DNA from 2 places in the Haloechinothrix sp. LS1_15 genome. Region 1 is predicted to be linked to the other one. Evidence: riboswitches for the same ligand, from Rfam matches in the RefSeq annotation. Region 1 holds a riboswitch; the other holds the start of a gene.

Region 1 (7,035 bases):
GGCGATGGTGTCGCGGTCGGTCACAGGCTCGTCATCCACGCACGAGATGGCTAGGCCCGCATCCATCCCGGGCGGATAGGATCCGTCCTCGTTGCGTCGGTTGTAGACGTCGGCCAGGAGCATCAATGTCTCGCCGTGTCCCTGCCGGAGCAGCTGGAGATCCTCCAGCAGGAACTCCCACCAGCCCTCGCTGTACAGCGCCTGGATGGTTGCGGTGGTGGCGTTCGCGAAGGTCAATTCTCTCCCGTCGTTCAGCGGGAGTGGATCGTCGACCAATGGTCGCACCAGATCCTGGTAGGCGACGACGGCTGCGTCGGGGTCGTGACCGAGCGGGCAGTCGTGGCGCTCGGTGCACCAGGCGGCGAACTCCTCGAAGGCGTCGCCGAAGCCTTCGCCCTGGGCCGCCATTGTGTCCACTATGTTGCGCTCAGGGTCCATTGCGCCATCGAGTACCAGTGCTCGCACGTGGGTGGGGAAAGTTTCGGCATAGGTGTAGCCGATGCGGGTGCCGTACGAGTAGCCGAGGTAGTTCAGCTGCTCGTCACCGAGCGCGGCCCGTAGCACGTCGAGGTCATGTACCACGTCACGGGTACCCACGTTGGCGAGCATCTCCTCGCCGTACTCGGTGCGCTCGACACATTTATCCACGAGCTCGCGATTGATTTCCTCTGCGTCCGCCACGGAGTCCGAGAATCGAGCGGGTTGGGACCGCCAGTCGTCGCGCTCGGCGTCAGTGAGGCACTCGACGGTTGGTTCGCTGCTACCGATCCCGCGCGGATCGAAGCCGACGATGTCGAATCGCTCGCCGACCTCGGTGTCTGCGAGTTCCCCGGCCACAGTCGCGGCGAGGACCAATCCGGACATGCCCGGTCCGCCCGGATTGGTCACCAGTGACCCGATCATGTCGTCGCTCTGGGCGGCCACGCGCGAGACACCGACGGTGATCGTTTCGCCGTCCGGATCCTCGTAGTCCAGCGGTACTTCCAGCCGTGCGCACTCGGCCGAGGATTCGGCCAGCGACTCGCGAGCCCAGTCGGAGCTCGCGTACGGCTCACAGTCCTCCCAGGAGAGCTCCTGCTCGTAGAAGCCGTCGAGCTGGTCGAAATACGTCTGTAGGGGGCCGGGAAACAGCGGGGCCTGCGGGAGCGGCTCGGCCGGGGTCAGGGTGGGATCCCCCAACGCGGTCGGGCCGCACGAGGTGACCACCAGGCACGCGGCCAGCGCGCAGGCGGATCGGGACAGTCTTCGCATGCCCCGATCGTGTCAAATCGTACATAGGGACATGTCATCCGCCAAACGGACGTACGGTGTGGCGTGATCGGGGGCGTGCCGCGAACCGCCGTGCCCTTACCGCGCCCGGCAGCACCTAGCTGCGCAGCGCCTCGGCGACCGCCTCCGCCGACGGCGGGACCGTGGCCTTCGGCCCGATGGAGTCCTGCACCGCGTCGAGCGTTTTGAGGCCGTCACCGGTGATCAGCAGCACGGTCTCGGCGTCGGGGTCGATCGTGCCCGCCTCGATGAGCTTCTTGGCGGTGGCGACGGTGACGCCGCCCGCGGTCTCGGCGAAGATGCCTTCGGTCCTGGCGAGCAGCCGGATCCCGTCGACGATCTCCTGGTCGGTGACGTCCTCGATCGACCCGCCGGTGCGGTTGACGGTGTCGAGCACGTACGGCCCGTCGGCCGGGTTGCCGATGGCCAGCGAACGGGCGATCGTGTCCGGCTTGGTCGGCTGGACCACGTCCAGGCCCGACTTGAACGCTGCCGACACCGGCGAGCAGCCGGTGGCCTGCGCGCCGAACACCCGGTACGGGCTCGGCTCCACGAGGCCGAGCTGAGCCAGCTCGGTGAAGCCCTTGTCCACCTTGGTCAGCTGCGACCCGGAGGCGATGGGCACCACGATCTGCTCGGGAATGCGCCAGCCGAGCTGCTCGGCGACCTCGAATGCCAGGGTCTTCGACCCCTCCGAGTAGTAGGGGCGGACGTTGACGTTGACGAACGCCCAGTTCTCGTTCTCCGCGGCGAGCTCGGTGGCCAGCCGGTTGACGTCGTCGTAGTTGCCGTCCACCGCGATCAGCGAGCCGTCGTAGACGGCGGTGGTGAGCACCTTGGCGCGTTCCAGCGAGGAGGGGATCAGCACCACCGAATCCCAGCCCGCGCGGGCCGCGGCGGCGGCGACGGCGTTGGCGAGGTTCCCGGTGGACGGACACGCCAGCACGTCGAACCCGAACTCGCGGGCGGCGGCGAGCGCGACGGCGACTACGCGGTCCTTGAACGAGTGTGTCGGGTTACCGGTGTCGTCCTTGACCCAGATGCGCTTCACCCCGAGCTCGGCCGCCAACCGATCGGCGCGGATGAGCTTGGTGAAGCCGGGCTCGGTGTTCGGGATCTGATCGACGTCGGACGGCACCGGCAGCAGCTTCTTGTAGCGCCAGATGTTGCGCGGCCCCGATTCGATGTCCGAGCGGCGCACCGTGCCGAAGTCGTAGGCCACCTCGAGTGGCGAGAAGTCCTCCGCCGAGACGAACTCCGGAGCCAGCGGCTGCTCGTGGCCCTCTTCCTTGGACTTCAGGTACGCGGCGGGGCCGAGGTCGATTCCACCGGATCGGCGATTGGAGGCAGCGGAGGTAGCGCCGGACGGCGCGGATGCAGTTGTCATGGCGAGGCGTCCTTTCCTCATCTGTCCCACGGTGAATCATGGGCCGGAATTGGCACCGAACGCGTCAGCTACCTCGCCGATCGAGGTGACGGGCTGACGCTGGTTGCCGGGGCTTCATCGGGCCGGTCCCTCTGCCCCTCTGGATGAGCGATATCGAGTTGTCGGTTGTCGCACGGTGCTGTCGAGTGATCTATGGCCGCGCTGCGCTCCACGATTACCGTATCCCAGCTCGGTTCCTTGTCATCGGTCAGCCGTCCCGGGGTGGTCCCTGGTCAGCCAACCCGCTGTACACCGTACGGCACGGGGTGGTGCACTGCCACGGAATGCGGCGCGGGACTAGATCTTGGTCACATTTCGGGACGAACCTGCGCCAGTCGGGGCGGGGTTCCGCCGGTCGGAGCAGTGCGCGCCGGAGCCGCGCCGCGTGCGAGGATAGGGCCCGTGACGCAGCACGCGAGCGCGCAACCCGCCGCGCCGAACCCGTTACACCTGGTACTCGGTGAGGAACCCCTGCTGATCGACAGGGCGGTGGCGAACACCCTCGACGCGGCGCGTCGCTCCGACCCGGAGACCGATCTCACCCGGGTGCGCGCGAGCGAGCTGACCGACGGGCAGCTGAGTGAGCTGGTCAGCCCCTCGCTGTTCAGCGACGGCCGGGTCGTGGTGGTGGAAGCGGCGCACGAGATCTCCCAGGAGGCCGCCGCGGCGCTCGAGGGCTATGTCCGCGCCCCGGCTGCCGGGGTGGTGCTGGTGGTGGTGCACAGCGGCGGCGGTCGCAGCAATGCCGCCAAGGCGCTACCGACCACGCTGCGCAAGGCAGGCGCGGCCGTCACGGAGTGCCCGAAGGTCACCAAACCCGCCGAGCGGGAGTCGTTCGTCCGCGCCGAGGTACGCAGCGCGGGTGGGCGCATCGACGCGGCGGCGGCGAGTGCGCTGGTCGAATCGGTCGGTTCGGACCTGCGTGAGCTCGCCTCGGCCGCGAGCCAGCTCGTCGCGGACACCGGCGGCACCATCGACGAGGCCGCCGTTCGTCGCTACCACACCGGCAAGGCCGACGTCACCGGTTTCGCCGTTGCGGAAAAGGCCGTGGCAGGCGACCGTGCGGCGGCGCTGGCGTCGCTGCGCTGGGCGCTGCACATCGGCGTCGCCCACGTGCTGATCGCGGACGCGCTGGCCGATGCGGTTCGTACCGTGGCGCGGGTGGCCTCGGCAGGCAGGGGGAACCCGAACACCATGGCGAGCCAGCTCGGTATGCCGCCATGGAAGATCCGCAAGGCACAGGGCCAGGCCACGGGCTGGAACCGGGAAGGCCTCACGGCCGCCATGCGGGTGGTCGCCGACCTCAACGCCGACGTCAAAGGCGCGGCAGCGGATCCGAACTACGCGCTGGAGCGCGCAGTCCTGACCATCGTCGACCTGCGAGCGGGCTGAGCCGGGCGGCTGCGCGAGTCCCGGGGCACGACGTCACGACGCGGCCCCCACCCTCGCGTTCCGATCGTGCGGGTACGGGGGTGGGGGCCGCGTGTGATGCGTGATCGAGGCCTGGCGACCGGGATCAGCCGTCGAGGGCGTGGAGGCGCTTGGCCATCGCCGACTTCTTGTTCGCGGCCTGGTTCTTGTGGATGACGCCCTTGCTGGCGGCCTTGTCCAGCTTCCTCGCCGCCGCGCGCTGCAGCTCGGTGGCCTTCTCCTTGTCCCCGGCCGCAGCGGCCTCGCGGAACTTGCGGATCGCGGTCTTCACCGAGGACTTGACGGCCTGGTTGCGCTGGCGCGCCTCCTCGTTGGTGCGAATACGCTTGATCTGTGACTTGATGTTGGCCACGCTGGCGCTCCTTCATCGTCTCGTCGTCGGTGGGATGCGTGCCGCGATCGTTCGGCCCCGCCGACCCGTGGCTCGCCCTGGGGCTCCTCCGGACCGGCGGGCTTCCTCCCTTGCGGAATGCCGCACGGCAACGACGCTCCAGCATACACCGGTCACGGTGGCCGCCTCGCGGGTGGTTGCCCGTTCCATGGCGGTTGATCCGCGCACCGGTACGCCGGACCAATACCTCCGGAAGCCGTCATGGTGAACGGTCGGGTCCCCCGGCTTTCGCGCCCGCCGTGAAAGAGGTAGGCACGGAGCATGGACGTGCTCAGCAGCCGGATACTCCTCAAACCCCGCGACTTCGACAGCTCGCGCGCGTTCTATGCCGAAACGCTCGGGCTCGCCGTCTACCGCGAGTTCCCCGGCGGTACCGTGTTCTTCCTCGGAGGGGGCTTCCTCGAGCTGGTCGGCACCGGCAGCGAGGGGCCCGGCCCCGATGTGGCGCTGTGGCTGCAGGTGCGCGACGTGCGCGCCGCGGTGACCGAGCTGGCCGCGCGTGGCCTGCGACCGGACCGGGAGCCGCGGGAGGAACCGTGGGGGTTGATCGAGGCCTGGATCAGCGATCCGGATGGCACCCGCATCGTGCTGGTGGAGGTCCCGCCGGATCACCCGTTGCGCGTGGACACCCGCTGATTGCCCGGCCCACCCGGCCCGGTGGTATGCCCTGAGGCCACACCGGCCGCCAGGGGAACGGGGCATGGGACGATGGAAGCCGCACACCCGACCACACGAGGACACCAAGTGACCACGTTCGCCGCGACGACCTTCACGCCGCCGGAACGAATCCGGAATTTCAGCATCATCGCCCATATCGACCACGGCAAGTCGACACTGGCCGACCGCATGATGCAGCTGACAGGGGTGCTCGACGACCGTTCCTACCGGGACCAGTACCTGGACCGCATGGACCTCGAACGGGAGCGCGGGATCACGATCAAGGCGCAGAACGTGCGCCTTCCCTGGATCCACGAGGGAACTGAGCACGTACTGCACCTCATCGACACGCCGGGTCACGTGGACTTCACCTACGAGGTCTCGCGCGCGCTCAACGCCTGTGAGGGCGCGATCCTGCTGGTGGATGCCGCGCAGGGCATCGAGGCCCAGACGCTGGCCAACCTCTACCTGGCGCTGGAGCAGGACCTGGCGGTGATCCCGGTGCTGAACAAGATCGACCTACCCGCCGCGGAACCGGACAAGTACGCCGAGGAGCTGGGCCACATCATCGGTTGCGACCCGGAGGATGTACTGCGGGTGTCGGCGAAGTCCGGCGAAGGTGTGGCCGCGGTGCTCGACGAGGTGGTGCGGCAGGTACCCGCCCCGCAGGGCGATCCGGACTCGCCACCACGCGCGATGATCTTCGATTCGGTGTACGACACCTACCGGGGCGTGGTGACCTACATCCGGGTCAAGGACGGATCGATCACGCCGAGGCAGCGGATCAGGATGATGTCCACCGGCGCCACGCACGAACTGCTCGACGTCGGCATCATCTCGCCGGAACCGACCTCCTGCCGGGGGTTGGGGGTCGGTGAGGTCGGCTACCTGATCACCGGTGTGAAGGATGTCCGGCAGTCCAAGGTCGGAGACACCGTCACGCTGGAGAAGCACGGTGCCACCGAGCCGCTGCCGGGATACCGTGACCCGCAGCCGATGGTGTATTCGGGGCTGTACCCCATCGACGGTTCCGACTACTCGTTGCTGCGCGAGGCCCTGGAGAAGCTGCAGCTCAACGATGCCTCGTTGACCTTCGAACCGGAGACGTCGGTGGCGCTTGGCTTCGGTTTCCGGTGCGGCTTCCTCGGGCTGCTGCACCTGGAGATCACCCGCGCCAGGCTGGAGCGCGAGTACGGGCTGGACCTCATCTCCACCGCACCGAACGTGGTCTACGACGTCTACCTGACCGACGGCACCGAGACCCAGGTCACGAACCCGGCCGATTGGCCGACCGGCAAGATCGCCGAGGTGCACGAGCCGGTCAGCAAGGTCACCGTCATCGCGCCGTCCGAGTTCATCGGCGCGATCATGGAGTTGTGCCAGGGCAAGCGGGGCCAGCTGCTCGGTATGGACTACCTCTCCGCCGATCGGGTGGAGCTGCGTTACAAGCTGCCACTCGCCGAGATCATCTTCGATTTCTTCGACTCGCTCAAGTCTCGCACCAGAGGCTACGCCTCGCTCGACTACGAGGACGCAGGCCTGCAGGAATCCGATCTGGTCAAGGTCGACATCCTGATGCAGGGGGAGACTGTGGACGCCTTCTCCGCGATCGTGCACAAGGACTCGGCGTACTCTTACGGGGCCAAGATGACCGGGCGGCTGCGGGAGCTGATCCCCCGGCAGCAGTTCGAGGTGCCGATCCAGGCGGCCATCGGCTCGCGGATCATCGCGCGCGAGACGGTGCGGGCACTGCGTAAAGACGTGCTGGCCAAGTGCTACGGCGGTGACATTTCGCGCAAGCGCAAGCTGCTGGAGAAGCAGAAGGAAGGCAAGAAGCGCATGAAGACCGTTGGCCGGGTGG
Region 2 (7,035 bases), on a different contig from region 1:
CCGGTGATCGCGTAGGCGAAGTTCGGGGCCGCGGTCATGGTCGCCCGGTACCTGGAGATCAGGTCCGGCCAGAGCAGCGGACTGCTCAGGAAGTCGGCGGGGGTGACCTTGACGAGCTCGACCCCGAAGGTCATCGGCAGGGTCAGCAACCCCACCATGCCCATGTCGTGGAACAGCGGCAGCCAGGACGCCATCGTGTTGGTGGCCGGGTCGAAGTGGGACCGCTCCATCATGGCCGTCATGTTCGAGTACAGGTTGCTGTGGGTGATCTTGACGGCCTTGGGGTCCGCGGTGGAGCCGCTGGTCAGCTGCAGCAACGCCAGGTCGTCCTCGGCTGAGGCCACGGCGTCGCCGATCGGCTCGGCCTCGAACAAGTCGTCGATCATCTGGAACGTGATGTCGTTCTGTTCCAGCACGGATGCGAGCTGATCGAAGGGATTGCCGAGCAACACCCTGTCGGATCCGATCATGCGCAGCACCCGCACCGTGTCCTCTGCCCATTCCTCGAGGTCGGAGCGTGGGGTCGGCTGGTGCAGCATGGTGACGTTACCGCCGGCCAGCCAGACACCCTGCGCCACCGGCGCGATCAGCGCGGGCGCTGCGGCGAGCACGCCCACCGACGCCCCGGGGCGCAGACCGCCTACAACGAGGGCTCCCGCTACGCGGCGCGCCTGCTCGTGCACCTCGGCCCAGGTCCTGCGCACCGGTTCGTTCGGCTCACCGGTGGTGATACCCCTGTGCTGGCCGCTGCTCGCGGCCGTGGCGATCAACGTGTCAACGAAGCGGCTCATGCCCCGACCTTATCGGGAGCTACCGGAGTCTCCGCTACTCGAGGTACTCGGCGAGTTCCAGCCAACGCGCCTCCAGCTCCTCGCGTTCGGCACGCACTTCCTTGAGCGTGCCGTGCAGCTCCATCAGCCGCTCTGGGTCGGTAGCCGCCTGAGCCAGCTCCTCGTGCAGCCGCTTCTCTCGATGGGTCAGCGTATCGAGCTGACGTTCCAGCTTGGTCAGCTCCTTACGGGTCGCCCGCTGCTGCGCGGCAGTCGGCACTGCCCCCTGCTCGAGGTCCGGGGAGTTCCCTCCCTGTTGGGTGCGTTCGGCGGTGCGGGCGCGGGTAGTGAGGTATTCGTCGATACCACCGGGCAGGTGGGTGATGCTGCCGTGGCCGGACAGCGCGTACACCGAGTCGCACACCCGCTCGGTCAGGTATCGGTCGTGCGAGACCACCACCAGCGTGCCCGGCCAGGAATCGAGCACGTCCTCCAGCTGCTGCAGCGTGTCGATATCCAGGTCGTTGGTTGGCTCGTCCAGCAGCAGCACGTTCGGCTCGGTCATCAGCAGCCGCGCGAGCTGGAGCCGCCTGCGTTCGCCGCCGGAGAGGTCGGCTATCCGTGTCCATTGCCGTGAGGAACCGAAACCGAAACGCTCGGCCAGCTGGGACGCGGTGAACTCCTGTCTGCCGAGCGCGACCCGCCGCGCCACGTCCTCGACCGCTTCCAGCACCCTGCGCTCTCCCGGCAGGTCCTCCAGCTGCTGCGCGAGGTAGGCCAGCCGGACAGTGCTGCCCTGTACGCGTCTGCCGCTGTCGGGCTCGGCCGCCCCTGCCAGCAGCCGTAGCAGCGTGGTCTTGCCGGAACCGTTCACGCCGACGATGCCGATCCGTTCGCCGGGGCCGAGGCGCCAGGTCACGCGGTCAAGTACCAGCGTGGCTCCCGCCGTCAGCGTCACGTCCTCCAGCTCGATCACCGTCTTACCGAGCCTGCGCCGGGCGAAGGCGTGCAGCTCCACGGTGTCGCGCGGCTGCGGCACATCGGCGATCAGCGCCTCGGCGGCCTCCACCCGGTACTTGGGTTTGGTGGTGCGCGCCTTCGCGCCCCGGTGCAGCCAGGCAAGCTCCTTACGGGCGAGGTTGCGCCGCTTCTCCTCGGTGGCCTGCGCGATCCGCGCCCGCTCGGCGCGGGCGTATACCCAGTCGGCGTAGCCTCCCTCGTACTGTTCGACCGACCCGTCGACCACCTCCCAGGTTCGGCTGCACACCGTGTCCAGGAACCAGCGATCGTGGGTGACCACGACCAGCGCCACCTTGCGCGCCAGCAGGTGGTCTGCCAGCCAGCCGATCCCCTCGACGTCGAGGTGGTTGGTGGGTTCGTCCAGCACGACCACGTCGAGCTCGGCGACCAGCGCCTCGGCCAAAGCCACCCGGCGGCGCTCACCCCCGGACAACCTGCCCACATCCGAGTCGAACCCCAACCGATCGATACCGAGGCCGGTGACGATGGATCGCACCCTCGGGTCCGCCGCCCACTCGTGCTCGGCGGCGTATCCCGCCAGTACCGCATCGGCGACCGTGGTCCCGGCACCGGTCTCGGTGCGCTGCGTGACCACGGCGAGGCGCAGGTCGCGCGCCCTGCTCACGCGGCCGTCATCGGGTGGCTCCACCCCGGCGAGGATCTCGAGCAACGTCGTCTTGCCGCTGCCGTTCAGGCCGACGACCCCGATGCGGTCACCGTCCTGAACGCCGAGCGAGACGTCGCGGAGCAACGTCCGCTCGCCGTACGTCTTGGTGATCGCCTCGGTATTGATCAGATTCGCCATCGCCGTCCATTGTCCCGGCTGCGGATGCCCGGCGCCCGCCCACCCGGCAGCGTCACGGCCCTGGCTGTCTCGCCGGGGTGGCGAGCCGAAGGGGTCCTCGGGTGCACATGGTGTACCGAAGGAGTCCTTCGGCTCGCACCCGCTAGGCGTGCACCTGTGGTGGCGGGGTCGGCTGGGTGGTGTCGTCGTCATCGACGATGCGCGCACCGTGCACGGGCCCGTGCGCTACCCGCACCGTCCGGCACACGCCCGCGCCTGCCAGCTGCGCGGCGACCTCCACGGCGGAATCACCGTCGGCGCACAGGAACGCGCACGTCGGCCCCGAGCCGGACACGATACCCGCGAGCGCACCCGCCTCCACCCCGGCGCGCAGGGTGCGGCGCAGGTTCGGGCGCAGCGACACCGCGGCCGCCTGCAGGTCGTTGCCGAGCAGCTGCGCGAGCTGCCGCGCGTCGCCGGAGGCCATCGCCTCCACCAACGGCGTGTGGCCCGCCAGCCGTGGCGGGTCCCCCGCGGCTCGCAGCCGGTCCAGCTCGCGGTACACCTTCGGAGTCGCCAGGCCCTTGCTGTCGAATGCGAGTACCCAGTGGAACGTATGCCGAGACAGCACCGGCACCAGCTGCTCACCACGGCCGGTACCGAGCGCCGTGCCACCCGACAGCGCGAACGGCACGTCGCTGCCGAGTGAACCGGCGATGGTGATCAGTTCCTCGCGGGAGATCTCCAGGTCCCACAGCGCCGACAGTCCGAGCAGTACCGCCGCGGCGTCCGCGCTACCACCCGCCATGCCACCCGCGACCGGGATTTCCTTGCGGATCATCACCCGGACGCGGGAATCTTCCTCGCTGCGTCCCGCGTAGGTCGCCAGCTCCCTGACCGCGCGCCACGCCAGGTTGCTCTCCCCCGTCGGCACCGCGCTGGTGCCCTCGCCGTAGACCTCCACCCCCGGCTCGTCCGCGGCCGCGACGGTGACGTCGTCGGACAGCGACAACGCCTGGAACACGGTGGTGAGCTCGTGGTAACCGTCCGCACGCACATCACCGACCGCCAGGTGCAGGTTGACCTTGGACGGCGCGCGGACCGTCACGGGCGGGGGCACGACGGCTAGCACGTTCTCAGGGTACCTAGCGCCGGTCTCGGGGTCCCGCATACCTGCTGCGTAACGACGCGCCTCCTCCCACTATCGGGTGACCGCCGGTCCGGGGTCCGCGCCACTACGCGGCGGTGCCAGCCAGCTCGCGTGCGCCCTCCGCCAGCAGGTCGTGCACGCCGGGCAACCGGGTGTCGACCGGGTCCAGCTCGCTCACGTAACCGCCGCGCTCGCCGATCCAGCGCACCGCGGCCGTTGCCTGCTCGCCGGTCACCCCGAGCCGGAACCGCGCAACCGGGGTGTCGCCGATGCGGGTGAGGCCGCCGCCGAGCGTGGCGAGCTCGACGCCGAACCGCGCACCGGCATCCGGCAGCAGCGACCCGACCGTGGCATGCCCCACCAGCACCACGTCGGCCACCGCGTCGAAGCCCGCGAGATCCTCGGCGTGCCCCACGGCGGGCAGCACGCTGCGCGCCGTGTAGCTGTTCTGGTCGGCGAGCAGCTCGAGCATCGACCCGCTCTCCAGCAGCCTGCCGCCGGAGAGCACGCTGACGTGGTCACAGAACCGGCGCACCACGCCGGCATCGGTGGTGGCCACCAGCACCGTGACGCCCAGTTCAGCCCACGCCCTGTCCAGCGCGGCCAACACCGCGCCGGACTGTTCGGCAGGCAGATCGTCGGTGAGCCCGTCGGTGATCAGCACCGACGGGCGCAGCGCCAACGCGCGGGCCAGCGCCACGCGCCTGCGCTGCCCCTCGGTGAGCTCGGCTGGACGCCAGGCGGCGCCTCGGTTGAGCCCGATCAGGTCGATCAGCTCGGCCACCCGCCTCCGGCGTGCGGGCGCGTCGAAGCCCGCCCGCTCCAGCGGGGCCGCGACGTTACCCGCGGCCGTGCGCTCCGGGTGGAGCACGTAGGTGGTGTCGACGCGCGCGATCGCGCCGCGCCACTCCCGGCGTCCGGCTGGTGAGAGCGCGGCGACGTCGGTTCCGGCGACGCGGACCACGCCGGAATCAGGGTGCTCGCACAGGCCCAGGATGGCCGACAGCGTGGTCTTGCCTGCCCCGGCGGGACCGAGCAAGCCACTACGGGCGCCCTCGGGGACCTCGATGGTCACGTCGTACAGCGTTCTCGCGGTCCCTGCCGCGGAGGCGCCCGTTGCGCCGGTAGCGGCCGGTGACAGTGGTGCGGATTTAGATATGTGGTCGGCGGAAAGCACGAATAGCTCCTCGGCTCGTGAGTCGCGCGCACGCGGCAGTCGAACGGCCGCGGCACCGCGGTGGTGTGGGACGGACGGCGGGACGGACCTGTCAGCGGCGACAGGCGCTGTTGGTGCGACGTCCCTCGTCGACGACACGGCGCCGGGTGAGCATTCGTGACATGTACATCGGTTCCTCCATCGAACCTGGCTGTAGCACCTGCCGTGCGCCCGGACAGGGGCGAAGTGCCACTGCCCGGCGGCGGTTGCTGCGGCTTCGACGAGCCAGGTCTCTCAGCCGCTCGGGATGGATACTTCACGCATTACAGCTCACCGGACCACCGGCTGGCAAGCCAGCGGTGCCTAGCATTGAGCTAACTCACACTCGGCCGCGACCGAGCCGCGAGCGCCGGGGCCTGCGCCGGTCGCCGTCGGCAGCCGCCTCACGGATGCCGTGCCACCTGCACGGCGAGCCGCCGGAAGTCGGCGACGCCGAGCTGCTCACCCCGCGCTCCGGGATCGATGCCCGCGGCGTCGAGCAGCTCCGCTGCGCGGGCGGCCGAGCCGAAACGTGCCCCGAGCGCGGCGCGGAGCGTCTTCCTCCGCTGCGCGAACGCGGCGTCTACCAGCGCGAACACGGCTTCCCGGTGCGCTTCGACCGCCGGCTGGTCCCGATGCTGGCGGTCGAACCGGACGAGTGCGGAATCCACGTTGGGCACCGGCCAGAACACCGAACGCGGCACGGCGCCCACCTTGCGGGCCTCGCCGAACCAGGCGAGCTTGACACTCGGTACCCCGTACACGCGGCTTCCCGGTGCCGCGACCATCCGGTCAGCGACCTCGGCCTGCACCATCACCACGGCACGGGTGATCGACGGGAACTCGGCCAGCAGGTGCAGCACCACCGGCACCGCGACGTTGTAGGGCAGGTTGGCGACCAGCGAAGTCGGGGTGGTGGTCAGATCGGCGCGACGCAGCCGCTGCGCATCGGCGGTGTGCACGACCAGGCTTCCGGCCGCGCCGAGGGCCCTGGCCGTGACGGTCGTCGGGAGCCGCTCGGCGAGGGTGCCGTCCACTTCGACAGCGGTCACGTCTGCCCCGGTGGCGAGCAGTCCCAGAGTGAGCGAGCCGAGCCCCGGCCCCACCTCCAGCACCGTGTCCCCGGCGCCCACCCCGGCGAGCCTGCTGATGCGGCGCACGGTGTTGGCGTCGTGGACGAAGTTCTGCCCGAGCTTCTTGGTGGGCCGCAGCCCCAGGTCCGCGGCGAGCTCACGCAGTTCGGTGGCGCCAAGCAGCGCCACGTCCTTGTGCGCAGGCTCGCCCGCGGTGCCGCGAGCATCGACAGTATCGGCCACGCGGTCCAGCTTACGGGTCGCTTCCGGGGCTGGGCGGCGAGCCGAAGGGGCCCTTGAGTACACATCGTGTACCGAAGGAGTCCTTCGGCTCGCACCCACCCACGGCGAGCAGGTAGCGGCGATCGTTAGGTCGGTAGGCCCAGCTGCTGGGCGCACGAGGGCCAGGCGCCGTAGCCGCCCCTGTCGTCGCGCAGTCTGATCGCGGTCGCGATCTGCTCCTCCCGCGTGGCCTGGTGCGGGTACTCGGCGTACTGGGTGCCGCCGTAGGCGTCCCACGTCTGCTTGTCGAACTGCAGACCGCCGTAATAGCCGTTGCCGGTGTTGATGGACCAGTTGTTGGTGGACTCGCAGAACGCCAGCCGGTCCCAGACCTCCTCGTCAGAGATCTCCGGGCCGACGCGGATCACTCTGGGCTCCGCCTCGGTCAGCACCTCGCTGGCGAGCTGCTCGCGCTCGACCTCTTCACCATTGCGGTGGGTCACGCGGTAGGTGACCAGCTTCTCGCCTGCGGTGCCTTCGTCCTCGACGACACGCTCGCCGAAGGCGAGGCTGTCATCGACGATCTCCTCCTCCGGAGGTTCGATCTCTTCGGTGACCTCGATCTCCGAGGTGCCGGTCCGTATGATCTCGATGGTGCCACCGTCGGTGACGGCACTGCCGAGGTCCTGCACCACCTCGTCGGAGGAGCCGAGCTCGAGCCCGAGATCGGCCAGCAGTTCCTCCACGGTCACCGCGTGGGTGGTGATCTCGCGGGGCTGGTCACCCCCGTCGACGACGGTGACGCTCTTCAACGTCTTGAT

Evidence for each region. Region 1 has a riboswitch for S-adenosylmethionine ahead of thrC (threonine synthase). Riboswitches for the same ligand answer to the same signal wherever they lie in the genome.
Region 2: it holds a riboswitch for S-adenosylmethionine, as region 1 does, so the genes downstream of both, F8178_RS03150 (ATP-binding cassette domain-containing protein) here and thrC (threonine synthase) in region 1, are expected to answer to the same signal.

The regions. Positions count from the first base shown of each region.
Region 1 is NZ_WBXM01000003.1:213,262-220,296, forward strand. Features, by position in the region: gene F8178_RS06175 (alpha/beta hydrolase) at 1-1,251, opposite strand, end outside; gene thrC (threonine synthase) at 1,367-2,656, opposite strand; SAM riboswitch class I at 2,671-2,806, opposite strand; gene holA (DNA polymerase III subunit delta) at 3,098-4,087, shown strand; gene rpsT (30S ribosomal protein S20) at 4,212-4,478, opposite strand; gene F8178_RS06195 (VOC family protein) at 4,779-5,153, shown strand; gene lepA (translation elongation factor 4) at 5,226-7,035, shown strand, end outside.
Region 2 is NZ_WBXM01000002.1:44,324-51,358, reverse strand. Features, by position in the region: gene F8178_RS03165 (fatty acyl-AMP ligase) at 1-791, opposite strand, end outside; gene F8178_RS03160 (ABC-F family ATP-binding cassette domain-containing protein) at 826-2,595, opposite strand; gene F8178_RS03155 (4-(cytidine 5'-diphospho)-2-C-methyl-D-erythritol kinase) at 2,738-3,706, opposite strand; gene F8178_RS03150 (ATP-binding cassette domain-containing protein) at 3,810-4,901, opposite strand; SAM riboswitch class I at 5,076-5,194, opposite strand; gene rsmA (16S rRNA (adenine(1518)-N(6)/adenine(1519)-N(6))-dimethyltransferase RsmA) at 5,324-6,235, opposite strand; gene F8178_RS03140 (ubiquitin-like domain-containing protein) at 6,361-7,035, opposite strand, start outside.